4 regions of the Peribacillus sp. R9-11 genome follow, and region 4 is predicted to be linked to each of the others. Evidence: riboswitches for the same ligand, from Rfam matches in the RefSeq annotation. Region 4 holds a riboswitch; each other region holds the start of a gene.
What was found. A riboswitch is a leader RNA that binds a small molecule or an ion and turns the genes downstream of it on or off. The one in region 4 is predicted to bind cobalamin.
Positions count from the first base shown of each region.

Region 1: linked by a shared signal. The riboswitch ahead of metE (5-methyltetrahydropteroyltriglutamate--homocysteine S-methyltransferase) and the one ahead of RE409_RS12205 ((2Fe-2S) ferredoxin domain-containing protein) in region 4 are both predicted to bind cobalamin.
Region 2: linked by a shared signal. The riboswitch ahead of nikA (nickel ABC transporter substrate-binding protein) and the one ahead of RE409_RS12205 ((2Fe-2S) ferredoxin domain-containing protein) in region 4 are both predicted to bind cobalamin.
Region 3: linked by a shared signal. The riboswitch ahead of RE409_RS27080 (ABC transporter substrate-binding protein) and the one ahead of RE409_RS12205 ((2Fe-2S) ferredoxin domain-containing protein) in region 4 are both predicted to bind cobalamin.

Region 1 is NZ_CP133763.1:779,906-783,071, reverse strand. Features, by position in the region: gene bcp (thioredoxin-dependent thiol peroxidase) at 1-62, opposite strand, end outside; gene RE409_RS03645 (potassium channel family protein) at 125-544, opposite strand; cobalamin riboswitch at 836-1,027, shown strand; gene metE (5-methyltetrahydropteroyltriglutamate--homocysteine S-methyltransferase) at 1,182-3,166, shown strand, end outside.
Region 2 is NZ_CP133763.1:2,396,827-2,399,992, forward strand. Features, by position in the region: gene RE409_RS11700 (aspartyl-phosphate phosphatase Spo0E family protein) at 129-299, opposite strand; cobalamin riboswitch at 883-1,072, shown strand; gene nikA (nickel ABC transporter substrate-binding protein) at 1,227-2,858, shown strand; gene nikB (nickel ABC transporter permease) at 2,895-3,166, shown strand, end outside.
Region 3 is NZ_CP133763.1:5,571,194-5,574,359, reverse strand. Features, by position in the region: gene RE409_RS27085 (polysaccharide deacetylase family protein) at 1-847, shown strand, start outside; cobalamin riboswitch at 935-1,112, shown strand; gene RE409_RS27080 (ABC transporter substrate-binding protein) at 1,290-2,258, shown strand; gene RE409_RS27075 (FecCD family ABC transporter permease) at 2,221-3,166, shown strand, end outside.
Region 4 is NZ_CP133763.1:2,510,895-2,514,060, reverse strand. Features, by position in the region: gene cobJ (precorrin-3B C(17)-methyltransferase) at 1-1,292, opposite strand, end outside; gene RE409_RS12205 ((2Fe-2S) ferredoxin domain-containing protein) at 1,307-1,675, opposite strand; cobalamin riboswitch at 1,826-2,016, opposite strand; cobalamin riboswitch at 2,228-2,424, shown strand; gene RE409_RS12200 (energy-coupling factor ABC transporter permease) at 2,601-3,166, shown strand, end outside.

The sequences.
Region 1 (3,166 bases), 1.7 Mb from region 4:
TTTTCACCGTTGTTTGCAGGAAGTTGAAAATCCGGTGCTTTTTCTCCAATTTTAACAGTCATTCTTACCCCTCCATTTCTTTCATTATGGTAAGCGTACCCAATAATTGAAAGAAACACAACTTTCATTTATTCTTCCTTTCCTTCTGTTCTAAGTCAATCACTGTCCGGATCACAAACGCAGCCGGGAGAGTGTATCCAATGAACGCCTGGATTGTCGCAATCATCCTGCCCATGCCTATCGGGGCTATATCTCCATACCCTACTGAAAACATTGTCATTGCACTAAAATAAAAAGAAGTCTTCAGTTGCTCGTAAAAACTGCCGTCTAAACGATTGCCCTTATCAAGAATCACCGAATGATTCTGAAGCTCGTATAATAAATAAATCAGTGCAAAACCTACTAATATCGTCGCATATAAATTGCCGAGCCATAGCATATCCTCTAGAGAAAACTTTTTTCCTCCCGACTCAACAAGAAATAACGTTCGAATGCTCATCACCATGCAAAAAATAATCCCTGCAATCAAGATGTAAAAAGTCATCCCCCACGCCTCATTTCAAAACAACCCACTCCCCCTATACATACTCCCCGTCCAAACAATATATTCTTTATTTAGGGGTCAGACCCCATTTCCCAACATTCACATCCTTAAACAAACCTAGGTGCACCAATAGTTTTGTCGATATAGGGCGGGGTCAGGCCCCATTTCCCGAGACTTTTTTCCTTGTTGACCATTTTAGTCGGGATATGATAAGCTTGTCTAAATTTTTATAATAGTTTTTATTTTATAAATATTTGTTGCCTGCAGTTTAATTTACAGCGGGTTTGTGAAATTTCATATGTGGAAATAGGTTCCTATTTTTTTTAGGATTAAAAGGGAAGTCCGGTGTAATTCCGGCACGGTCCCGCCACTGTAATAGGAATGTTAGCGCTATGCAATATGCCACTGATTTTCGGATTGGGAAGGCCTGCCGCTAATAAGATTCCTAAAGTCAGGAGACCTGCCTGTTTCGACAACACTGTTTTAACCTACGGAGAATAGGGAAGTGTTAGGGACCTTATAATTTTAAGGGGTTTTTGTATACCCCTTTATTTTAAGCATTTCTAACTTTCTCTTTTGACGGTTAGGGGTGCTTTTTTTGTTGTTATTTTATTAAAAGAAAAAAGAATGTAGGAGGATGGGAATATTGAAAAGTAGTAGTTTAGGGTACCCGCGAATTGGGGAAGATCGTGAATGGAAACGCACATTAGAAGCTTACTGGTCCGGAAAAATCGATGAATCGGAGTTTACGGCACAGCTAGAAGCCATCCGTTTAGGCAACTTACAAAAGCAAAAGGACCAAGGTATAGATATTATTCCTGTCAATGACTTTACTTTATATGATCAAATGCTCGATATGTCTGTAATGTTCGGTCTTGTTCCTGAGCGTTATTCAGCCTATAAAGGCGGCACTGTTCCCCTTTCTGTATATTACTCTATGGCTCGCGGAAACAAGGATGAAGTTGCTTCTGAAATGACGAAATGGTTCAATACAAACTATCACTATATCGTTCCCGAATTAAAACCGTCGAAGCTGACTTTGACAGAAAATAAACCACTTGCTGCTTATCGCGAAGCCAAAGAAAAACTAGGAATTGAAGCTAAGCCCGTTTTAGTCGGACCTTATACTTTTATTACTCTGTCTAAAGGCTACAATAAGCAAGATGTACCTGGAATCATCCTTAGTCTCCTGCCTTTATACACACAAATTCTGCAAGAGTTAGAACAAGAAGGCGTGAAGTGGGTGCAAATGGATGAACCCTCCCTTGTTTCATCCATTTCTAAAGATGATATGCAAACTGTTACTTACTTATATGAAAAATTGAATGAAGCAGCTCCAAACTTGAACATCATGCTACAAACATACTTTGATGCGGTAGAGCACTACCAAGAAGTTATTGAATTACACGTTCAAGGGATCGGTCTTGATTTTGTCCATGATAAAGGGAAAAACCTTAGTAATCTTCAAGAATTCGGCTTCCCGAAAGACAAAGTGCTCGGTGCAGGTGTGATTGATGGGAAAAACATATGGCTTTCCGATTTATCGAAAAAGAATCAGTTGATCAATACCCTCACAAAAAACGTAGCCGAAGACCAAATTTGGCTTCAACCCTCTTGCTCCCTGCTTCATGTACCAGTAACGGTTCGTAATGAGACGGCTCTTACTAAAGAAGTGCAACAGGCCCTTGCTTTTGCTGATGAGAAGCTTGAAGAAATCACTCTACTAGTAAAAGGTAGTAATCAAGGTGCCGAAGCAATTGCTGAAAAAGTAGCCGCTAACAAATTAGCACTTCAAACGTTAGCAAATTCAAACGCGCGAAACCATAAAGACGTCCAAACTGGTGTCGAACAGGCGAAGAGTCAAACAGCCGGCCGTCAGCTGCCATTTAAAGAGCGTTATCACAAACAACAGGAATTTTTCAAACTGCCTTTCCTTCCATCAACAACAATCGGAAGCTTTCCGCAGACAGCTGAAGTAAAACAAGCTCGCGGGAAATTCAAACGAGGAGAATGGACGGCTGCTCAATATGAAACATTTGTTAACGAGGAAATCAGCAAATGGATCGATATCCAGGAAGAAATCGGCTTGGATGTTCTTGTACATGGAGAATTTGAACGAACAGATATGGTTGAATTTTTCGGCCATAAACTGGGCGGATTCGTTTTCCTCGAAAAAGGCTGGGTACAATCTTACGGTTCTCGCTGCGTAAAACCGCCTGTTATCTACGGCGATGTTCATTTCATCGAGCCGATGACGGTCCGGGAAAGTGTGTACGCGCAATCCCTGACGAAGAAAACGGTAAAAGGAATGCTGACAGGTCCTGTAACAATTCTGAACTGGTCATTTGTACGTGATGATATTTCAAGGGAGAATGTTTGCTACCAGTTAGCTCTTGCCTTGGAAAAAGAAGTGAGAGCGTTAGAAACTTCCGGAATCAAAATGATTCAGGTGGATGAGCCTGCCCTTAGAGAAGGTCTGCCATTGAAAAAAAGCGACCGCGATGAATATTTAAAATGGGCTGTGAACTCCTTCCTGATTTCCACTTCAAGTGTGGAAGATACAACTCAAATTCACACGCATATGTGTTATTGCGATTTCAACAGCTTCATGGATGTCATCTC
Region 2 (3,166 bases), 110 kb from region 4:
GGTACTCGTATCAATGCTTTTTTTAGTCTCTGTTAAATAGTTCTGTTGATATTTATAGTTGCTTGTTTTCCACTAATTTGACTTACAAGACACAGCATACTTACTTAGTGGAGAAGCACCCTTACATCTTATTGAAGGCCTATTGGAGTTAGCGACTCCTGTTCATGCAAAAGTATATTCAAGAGTTTATCAAGTTCTTGGCTCAAATGTAATGTTTTTGGTGAGGTGAATCCATGTTTCAAGGCTGTATTTATTAATTCTTTCCTCATTGTCTCTATTTTATTATGTAGCAGTTCCATACTTTCCAACGAAAATCCCCTCAAAACCTTTCCTTTATTGTAGTATATTTATTATTACATAAATTAGGATGATTTTAAATATTATAGTAAGTATTTACTTATTAAAAGTAAACAAATTCTGGCGGGAGCAATACAAATCTTCCTCACTATCATTCGATATATGTAATTACAGATAACTATTCATATAAAATTATTACTTCCATACATAACGAGCCGTTAAAAAACATCAGGACTTTAATTTGATATAGCATAAATTTGCAATAAAGAATATAATTTGTATTAGGTAAACTTTTTTTGATTTTATTTTCATATAGTGAATATCTCCATTTTGAGAGAGTTGTATTCGTAAAACTGTATAATTTAGGAGAATTTAATATTTGTTGAATTTTAAAGAGAACCTGTTTATTCTCCTTTTTACTAACTGTATTTCGTTTATTGCTAGATGGATAGGATTAGTAGCTAGGTTTATCAAAAATTACTTAGAGATGAAACTAATAAAGTGTTAAGAAGTAACAAATGGTTTCGACAAAATAATTTTAGGATAGACAAGCTCTATTATTTACTATGAAGATGAGGGAAAATTTCATATAGTATTGGAATGGGTATATTCGTTTAAAAGCGAATATTTAAAAGGGAAGCCGGTGCAAAATCCGGCACGGTCCCGCCGCTGTAATGGTGAGTCCTATGCAAGAAAGTCACTGGATAATATCCGGGAAGACGCATGGAGATGATGAACCTAAGTCAGAAAACCTGCCCGTTCTAAAAATGCTGTTAAACCTACGGGAGATAGGGAGGTGTTAGAGTGCTAGAAGACGAATTTGTTCTTAAACTATAAGCATTTCTGACCGTTAAATCTGGTTGGAAATGCTTTTTTATATTTCGTAATTTTTCAAATAGATAAAATTCCATAATTGAAGGTGAGAAAACATGTTTTTAAAACGGTCTAATTTATTCCATTCTTTTGTTGGACTACTAGTAATTTTCACAATTTTTGTTACTGGTTGCAGCAACACAACAATAGATCAAGAAAATACATCAAATAAAGATAAACAAAAAGTTGTTACTTTTTCATGGCCTGGGGATATAGGTGACTTAAATCCACACACATATTTTCCGAATGAGTTTTTTTCCCAGGCTATGGTATATGAATCCCTAGTTTATTACGGTGAAGGCGGAGAAATTAAGCCTTGGCTTGCAGAGAGCTGGGATATATCGAAAGATGGAAAAGAATATGTATTCCATCTGAGGAAAGATGTTAAATTTTCCGATGGTTCCCTCTTTAATGCTGCAATCGTTAAGAAAAACTTTGATACCATTTTAGATAATCGCAAACAACATGAATGGGTGGAATTAATTAACCAAATCAAAGGTACTGAAATAATAGATGAATATACATTTAAACTTATTTTGAACAACGCGTATTATCCAACTCTGCAAGAACTAACTTACATTAGACCGCTGAGATTTGTAGGAGAAGCTGCTTTTCCTGACAGTCAAAACACATTTAAGGACGGACTCAAGTCTCCGATTGGCACAGGACCGTGGGTATTGAGCGAATATAAGAAAAATGAGTTTGCAGTTTTTAAAAGGAATGAACAGTATTGGGGTACTAAACCTAAAGTAGATAAGGTGGTTGTTAAAGTCATTACTGACGGTGAGTCAAGAGTATTAGCTTTTGAGAAAAAAGAACTCGACTTTATTTTTGGAAACGGGGTCATAAGCCAAGATTCATTCCAATTTTTGAAGAATTCAGGGCAATATGAAACCAAATTGTCAGAACCTACAGCTACAAGAACGCTTCTTCTTAATTCAAACAGAGAAGCGACTAAAGACCTTAAAGTTCGGTTAGCTCTCCAACATGCTTTTAATAAACAGGCTGTTATTGATAAGATCTTTTATGGTATGGAAAAAAAGGCTGATACTTTGTTTCCACCTACTTTGCCATACACGAAAATTAATATAAAGCCATATGAATATGATGCAGAAAAAGCAAAACAGTTATTGGATGAAGCCGGATGGAAACAAGTGAAGGGGAAACCATTTAGAGAAAAAGACGGAAAAGAATTGCAATTGGAATTACTGTTTAATAGTACAGACAACATCCAAAAGTCAATCGCAGAATTTACCCAAGGTGATTTTAGAAAGCTAGGAATAGATGTTAAGTTGACTAGTCAAGAAACTAATACTTTTTGGACAAATGCATTTCAAGGTGAATTTGATTTATTATTTACATCTACTTGGGCTGTACCATTTGATCCACATTCCTATTTAGCTTCTATGACGACAAATACGGAAAATGGTGGTCCAGATTATAACGCTCAATTAGGGTTGCCAGTAAAAAAAGAAATAGACCAGAAAATTAAGAAAGTATTATTAACTACAGACGAAGAAGAGAGAAAAATACTGTATTCAGAAATATTAACGACATTGCACGAACAAGCAATTTATTTACCGATATCTTATCAGTCTAATATAGCAGTGTATCAAAAAAACATTAGTGGAGTAGATTTTTTACCTCAAGAAGCTGAGGTCCCTTTAACTTCAATTGACGTTAATTGAAGTGGGGATACTTAAAAACAACTTAAGGAGTGCTACATGAGTTGGTTTATTTTTAAACGTCTCACAAGTTTAATTCCAATTTTATTAGGAATTTCGCTCATCACTTTTATCTTGCTTCACTTAATTCCTGGAGATCCGGCAGTAGCTTACTTAAGGGCGTCACATATACCTCCTACGGATGAGACAGTGGCAGCCCTTCGAGTTGAGCTTGGATTAAACAAGCCTTTATATGTCCAGTATTTTGAGTGGCTGGGAAAAGTGTTGCAATTGGATTTAGGGATGTCTTATGTGTCCAATAACTCTGTATG
Region 3 (3,166 bases), 2.6 Mb from region 4:
AATTTTAATTTTGCCTTCATGCTCACAAGGGGTTTTAGAGAATATAGGTACAAAGACGGCTGCACCGATTGCGGAAGATAACATTGAAGTGGTTGCAGCAGCGGAGAATGACGTCGGGCAGAATTCGGAGGACAGATTATATCCTGAACAGATCGATACGAGAAACTGGATAAGAGCCGAGTCCACGGTTCAACTTCCAATATTGATGTATCATAGTATTTCTGAAGGTAATAACCTTCGGGTACCAAGAGAGGAATTTCAATCACAAATGAACTGGCTTCGGGAGAATGATTACTATACATTATCCCCTAGGGAAGCATTTCTTGTTTTAACGGAAAATCGGATGCCAAGTGAAAAGTGTGTCTGGCTTACTTTTGATGATGGCTATACAGATAATTACACGGAGGCTTTTCCTATATTAAAAGAATATAATATGAAAGCTACTGTTTTTATGATCGGGAAATCTATTGAAAAAAGTCATCACCTGACGGAAGAACAAATGGTGGAGATGAGCGAGAATGGGATTTCTATTGAAAGTCATACTATCAACCATCTTGAGCTTAACCGTATGACGGTAGGGCAGCAGGAAGCTGAAATGGTACAGTCAAAGGATTTATTCGATCGTATTCTCCAACAGGACACGACAGTACTTTCATATCCTGTTGGTCGGTATAACGAGGAGAGCCTTAGGTTGTCAGAAGAAGCTGGATACAAGATGGCAGTAACCACCGAAGCTGGTGGAGCTTCAAGGGACCAAGGGATGCATGCACTGCACCGAGTTCGGATTTCACCCGGATTATCAGTCGATGGATTTGCAGCGCTGATTGAAAATGCATCACGTTATTAATTGAAGACAAGGTATTTCGGAATCAGTCTGAAAAATCATATAATAATCATTTCTTACATAGTGTATAATGAAAAGCAGTGAAAATTATATACATATGAACGATTTGGTGTCTTAATGACTTAAAAGGGAAGTTGGTGAAATACCAACGCGGTCCCGCCACTGTAAATGGGAGTTAGCGGCTGTGTACCACTGTATGTGAGATATGGGAAGGTGCCGTTGACGATGACCATTAGCCAGGAGACCTGCCAAGATTCGTACACCTGTAACCTACGCGGATGGGAAGGTGTGTGGCAGACCTTCTGAGTCCGTAATTATATTGTTGCCATACAAGCATCTTCCGTTTGACGGGAGATGCTTTTGTTTTGAAATTCGCTTCTTCACTTCAGGGTGCGTTTTCTTTAGGTGGTCGGAAATTGAATTAAAAGATTGTGGGGGATGTAAAATGAAGAAAATCTATGGTCTGATTCTAGTGATGTTACTAACTGCAGGTATGATGGTTGGTTGCAATGATACATCAAAAGAAGGAACGAAAGAAAAGCAACAAACGAATCATACTGAAAACCAAGCTTTCCCGATTACGATAAAAGATGCAACGGGTGAAAAAGTAACGATAGAAGAACAACCAAAGAAAATTGTTACATTGATACCAAGTAATACAGAAGTGGTCTTTGCACTTGGTTTGGGTAAAAAGGTTGTTGGTGTATCCGACAATGATAATTACCCGGAAGAAACGAAAGAAATTGAAAAAGTTGGCGGAATGGAAATGAACACGGAGTTAATCGTTTCCTTAAAGCCTGATCTTGTTCTTGCTCATGCATCCAGTGCCCATAATTCGAATGAGGGATTGCAGCAGCTTAAGGATGCTGGAATAGATGTCCTTGTAGTCAATGATGCACAAAGCTTTGACGAAGTGTATGAGTCTATTGATATGATTGGACAGGCAACGGGAGAACATGATAAGGCAAAAGAAATCGTTGCGAATATGAAAACGAAACTGAAGAAAATTCAGGAAAAAGCTAAATCCGTTAAGGATGAGGAAAGAAAAACCGTTCTAGTAGAGGTTTCGCCATCACCGGATATTTATACACCTGGAAAAAATACATTCATGAATGAAATGCTTAACATAATTTCAGCGAAAAATGCAGCAGCCGAATTGGACGGGTGGGCGAAAATTGACGAAGAGTCTATGATTGCTGCAAATCCGGATGTCATTATTACAACATATGGTTATTATACAAAAGATCCAATCAGTGAAGTGACGGGCCGAAAAGGATGGGAAGATGTAGCTGCTGTTAAGGATGGTCAAGTCTTTGATGTCCATTCTGACTTAGTGACCCGTTCTGGTCCACGCTTAATAGAGGGAGTAGAGGAACTTGCCAAATCAGTCTATCCGAACCTATTTGACAACTAAGTGGGCGTTTGCTTATTTGATTGCGTTATTGTTTTTGCTTTTCGCAATGACGATTGGCATTTCCTTTGGTTCGGTGTCAGTACCGATTCCCGCGCTTATACAAATTATCGGCAAGGAATTTTTTCATTTACCAATCTCAGTTGAGCCAGATGTGATGCTGACGAATATCGTAATGAACATCCGCCTGCCACGTGTATTACTTGCAGGTTTGGTTGGGGCTTCGCTTGCGATTGCCGGGGCAGCCTTTCAGGGACTGCTCAGGAACCCGCTTGCTGACCCCTACACATTAGGGATTTCATCAGGAGCATCAGTAGGCGCTGTATTGACATTGTTTTTGAATATATCATTGCCGTTGATCGGTTTATATACCCTACCGGCGTTAAGTATTATGTTTTCATTGCTTACGATTTTCTGTGTGCTAACTTTTGCGAGAAAAATGGATCGATCGATGAAAGTAGAAACAATTATTTTAACCGGAATCATTTTCAGCTCGTTTTTAAGTGCCTTCATCTCATTAATGATTGCGTTGACGGGCGAGGAATTAAGACAAATCATCGGATGGCTGATGGGAAGCGTTTCAATGCGCGGCTGGAATTATATCGCGATTATTTTGCCGTTTTTTATCATTGGTTCGTTGATCTTGATTATGAATACCCAAGAATTGAATGCGATGACGTTTGGGGAAGATCGTGCAAAGCATTTGGGTGTGAATGTTCAGCGGAGAAAAATGTGGATTCTGATAGCTGGTTCGATATTAACTGGGGCAGCTGTTGCTGTTTCGGGAACGATTGGCTTTGTAGGATTGGTTATTCCTCATTTGGTTCGTAGGATTTGGGGGCCAGATCATAAGCATTTGTTGCCGTTATCTTTGCTCGTAGGAAGCGGATTTTTAATTTTGGCTGACCTTG
Region 4 (3,166 bases):
TGTATTTCATCCGCGTAAGGAATGGATTCCACTTTTTCACCATCACAGAAATCACAGGCTTTTAAAGTCAATACATCCCCAATTGGCGATAATAAAAAGTTTGCTGATTGCAATTTTCCAGTAATAACTTCTGGATCTGTTGTAGGAATCTTTAAAACGATTTTATGATTTGGCGTGTATTCCATCGTTCCCTTTTCTCCAACAACTTCTGCAAGTGTCATCATTTGTTTCGGAGTAAATTGCTTGTTCGCCACACCTGGGCTAACGGCAAGCTCGAATACCGACTCAATTTTTTGCTGAACAATCGGCGTAATTGATTGCTGAACTGTTTGACCCTTAACTCTTGTGAGTGCTTCCATTGCCACTTCAAAAGAAGTGCTCTTTTTTTCTGGTGCTTTTGTAAGCAATCCAACTCCGCCAGTCGACTCGGTGTACGCTTCCTGCATAGAACCTGTTTCTTGATCTAATGCCCAAGGTTCTGCTTCTTTTTGCAAGCGTTGATGCGGCTTCAATGGTTGCTTTTCCGAATTCAATGTATACTTTCTTTGATATCCACGTGGCGTGATGATTTTGTCATCATATAAAAAGGTAGATGAATTTCCAATAATGACGGTTGTTAGCATCCCTATATCGTGATTTAACATGTCTTTCAAATTGGTTATCACAATATCCTGACGATCGCGATAAGCACTTTTTACCAATCCGACAGGTGTTTCGGGCGAGCGGTAACGCAGTAAAATGTTCTGTGTTTCAACAATTTGCCTTGTCCGTCTACCGCTTCGAGGATTATAAAGTGCAATGACAAAGTCAGCCATTGCTGCAGCCTCCACTCTTTTGGCAATCAGATCCCAAGGCGTTAAGTGGTCACTGAGGCTGATGGTACAGGAATCATGCATGACAGGTGCACCAAGTAAAGACGCACATGAATTGATGGCAGAAATACCAGGAACGATTTCAATGGCTACTCCCGTTTCTTCTTTCCAGCCTTTTTCAATCAATACTTCATAAACCAGCCCTGCCATTCCGTATACCCCTGCATCACCACTCGAAATTACAGCCACTTTCTTTCCCAACTCCGCCTGTTTCACTGCTTCTTGTGCACGTGATACTTCTTCAGTCATACCTGTACTTATAATCGTTTGATCTGTAAGAAGGCCCTGTATGAGTTCCACATATGTTTTGTAACCAATGATGAAGTCACTTTCTTGAAGGGCTTCTACAGCACGTTTGGTAATATGTTCAAAATTCCCTGGTCCAAAGCCAACGACAAATAATTTACCGTTTGTACTCATTTAGACATCTCCTTTTACAACTTGTCTTTTGAAATTCCTGTTTGAGCTGGAAAATCTGGATTAGGAGTCATTTCTCCATTAGTAAATTGGTAAATCATCTGTGGAATGAACTTCTCATCATCGAGATTACGGACAATCTCTCGTCCAAAATCAGGTGAATCCACTCGATACCATGTCCCTTGAGGATAAGCAATCACAACGCAGGCATCCTTACACCTTCCGTTACAGCGAGTTCTAGTAGTATGAATTTTTTGATTCAGACCTTGTGAAGTAATTTCATCACGAATTGCTTGCGTTATTTCTTCGCCACCTTTTTTCATGCAACTGCTGCCGTTACAAATCAAAAGATGCGAATTTGTGCCTTTTAAGTTCCAAGTTGTCATCTTCTTCCTCCTAAATCTGAGAAAAGGCAAAATAAAAAACCTTAACTGTTAGAGTTAAGGTTTAAAAAAAACTATATGAAAAGGGAGCCTCCAGCAAGCAAAGTGAAACTCTCAAAATCTCCATAGTCCTTCTACCTTTCCCTCCGAAAAGTATCACACAATTTTAAAAGCAGGTTTCCTGGCTTACGCTTCAATTTACTTTTGTCCCTTCCCAGCTCTAGGCCAGTGGTTATCGACAATTTCATCAGCGTTACAGTAGCGGGGGCTGCATCGGATTCTCACCGATTTCCCTATTATCCCTTGCGTGTTCATACAAGAGCACTTTTAAATTGAAATATTTGGTTTTATAATAATATATTTCTAGTTAACTTTATCTATCATATAACAACTTTTTTAAAATTCAATAGTTTATTCCGACTGTTTTGAAAAGTTTAATGGTGAAAATCCAGCTTAATGCCTATCCTCACTGCGATTTTATCCTTCTCAAAAAAAATATGAATAGAGTGTAGATGGAATCATTGCTTTATGGTACAATAAACGAGAATTTTCAAAAAATTACATAAGTTTTATGGTGCTAGATTCCTCGGAATTTAGCTTAATAGGGAAGTCGGTGTAAATCCGGCGCGGTCCCGCCACTGTAAAGGGAAGTCCTAATACGTAATGAATAATCCACTGTCAAACGCGATGGGAAGGATGTATGAGGATGATGATCCAGAGCCAGGAGACCTGCCATGAAGCGTGAAACTGTTTACAACCTACGAGGATGGGTGTGCGGATCAGGCAGCTAAGCTAATATTTGTATTATGCTGCAAACTTACTGTTCATTACGCACTTCTTTCTTTTTGAGAGAAGTGCTTTTTATGTTGCCCGCCACTTCTCTTCTCAGCTTTAATCATTAAAAATAAAAGCGTTGAAAGGAGAAAAAATGAAAAAAGCCAATTGGAAAATACTTTATTTTGTCATTTTACTACTTTTCGTACCAAAGAAAGCAATGGCAATGCATATTATGGAGGGCTTCTTACCGATCGAATGGGCGATATTCTGGTGGGCTGTGACACTTCCATTTTTAATCTTGGGTTACCGTTCTATTAGGTCTAAAGTGAAGGAAAACCCAGAAACAAAAATGATGCTGGGTCTGTCCGGCGCATTCGTTTTTATTTTATCAGCCCTAAAAATCCCTTCCGTTACAGGAAGCTCTTCACACCCTACCGGCGTCGGTTTAGGTTCAATCTTGTTTGGGCCACTGGCCATGAGTGTCGTCGGTTCTATTGTTCTGTTATTTCAAGCTGTATTACTAGCTCATGGAGGACTAACTACGCTAGGAGCCAATGCCTTTTCCATGGCTGTTTGCGGGCCGTTCATTGCTTATTTTGTATTCAAAGGCGCTACTAAATTAGGTTGGTCCTTCTCTCTTGCTGTTTTCTTAGCAGCAGCTTTCGGAGATTTGGGCACCTATGTGATAACTTCTGTACAACTTGCTTTAGCTTTCCC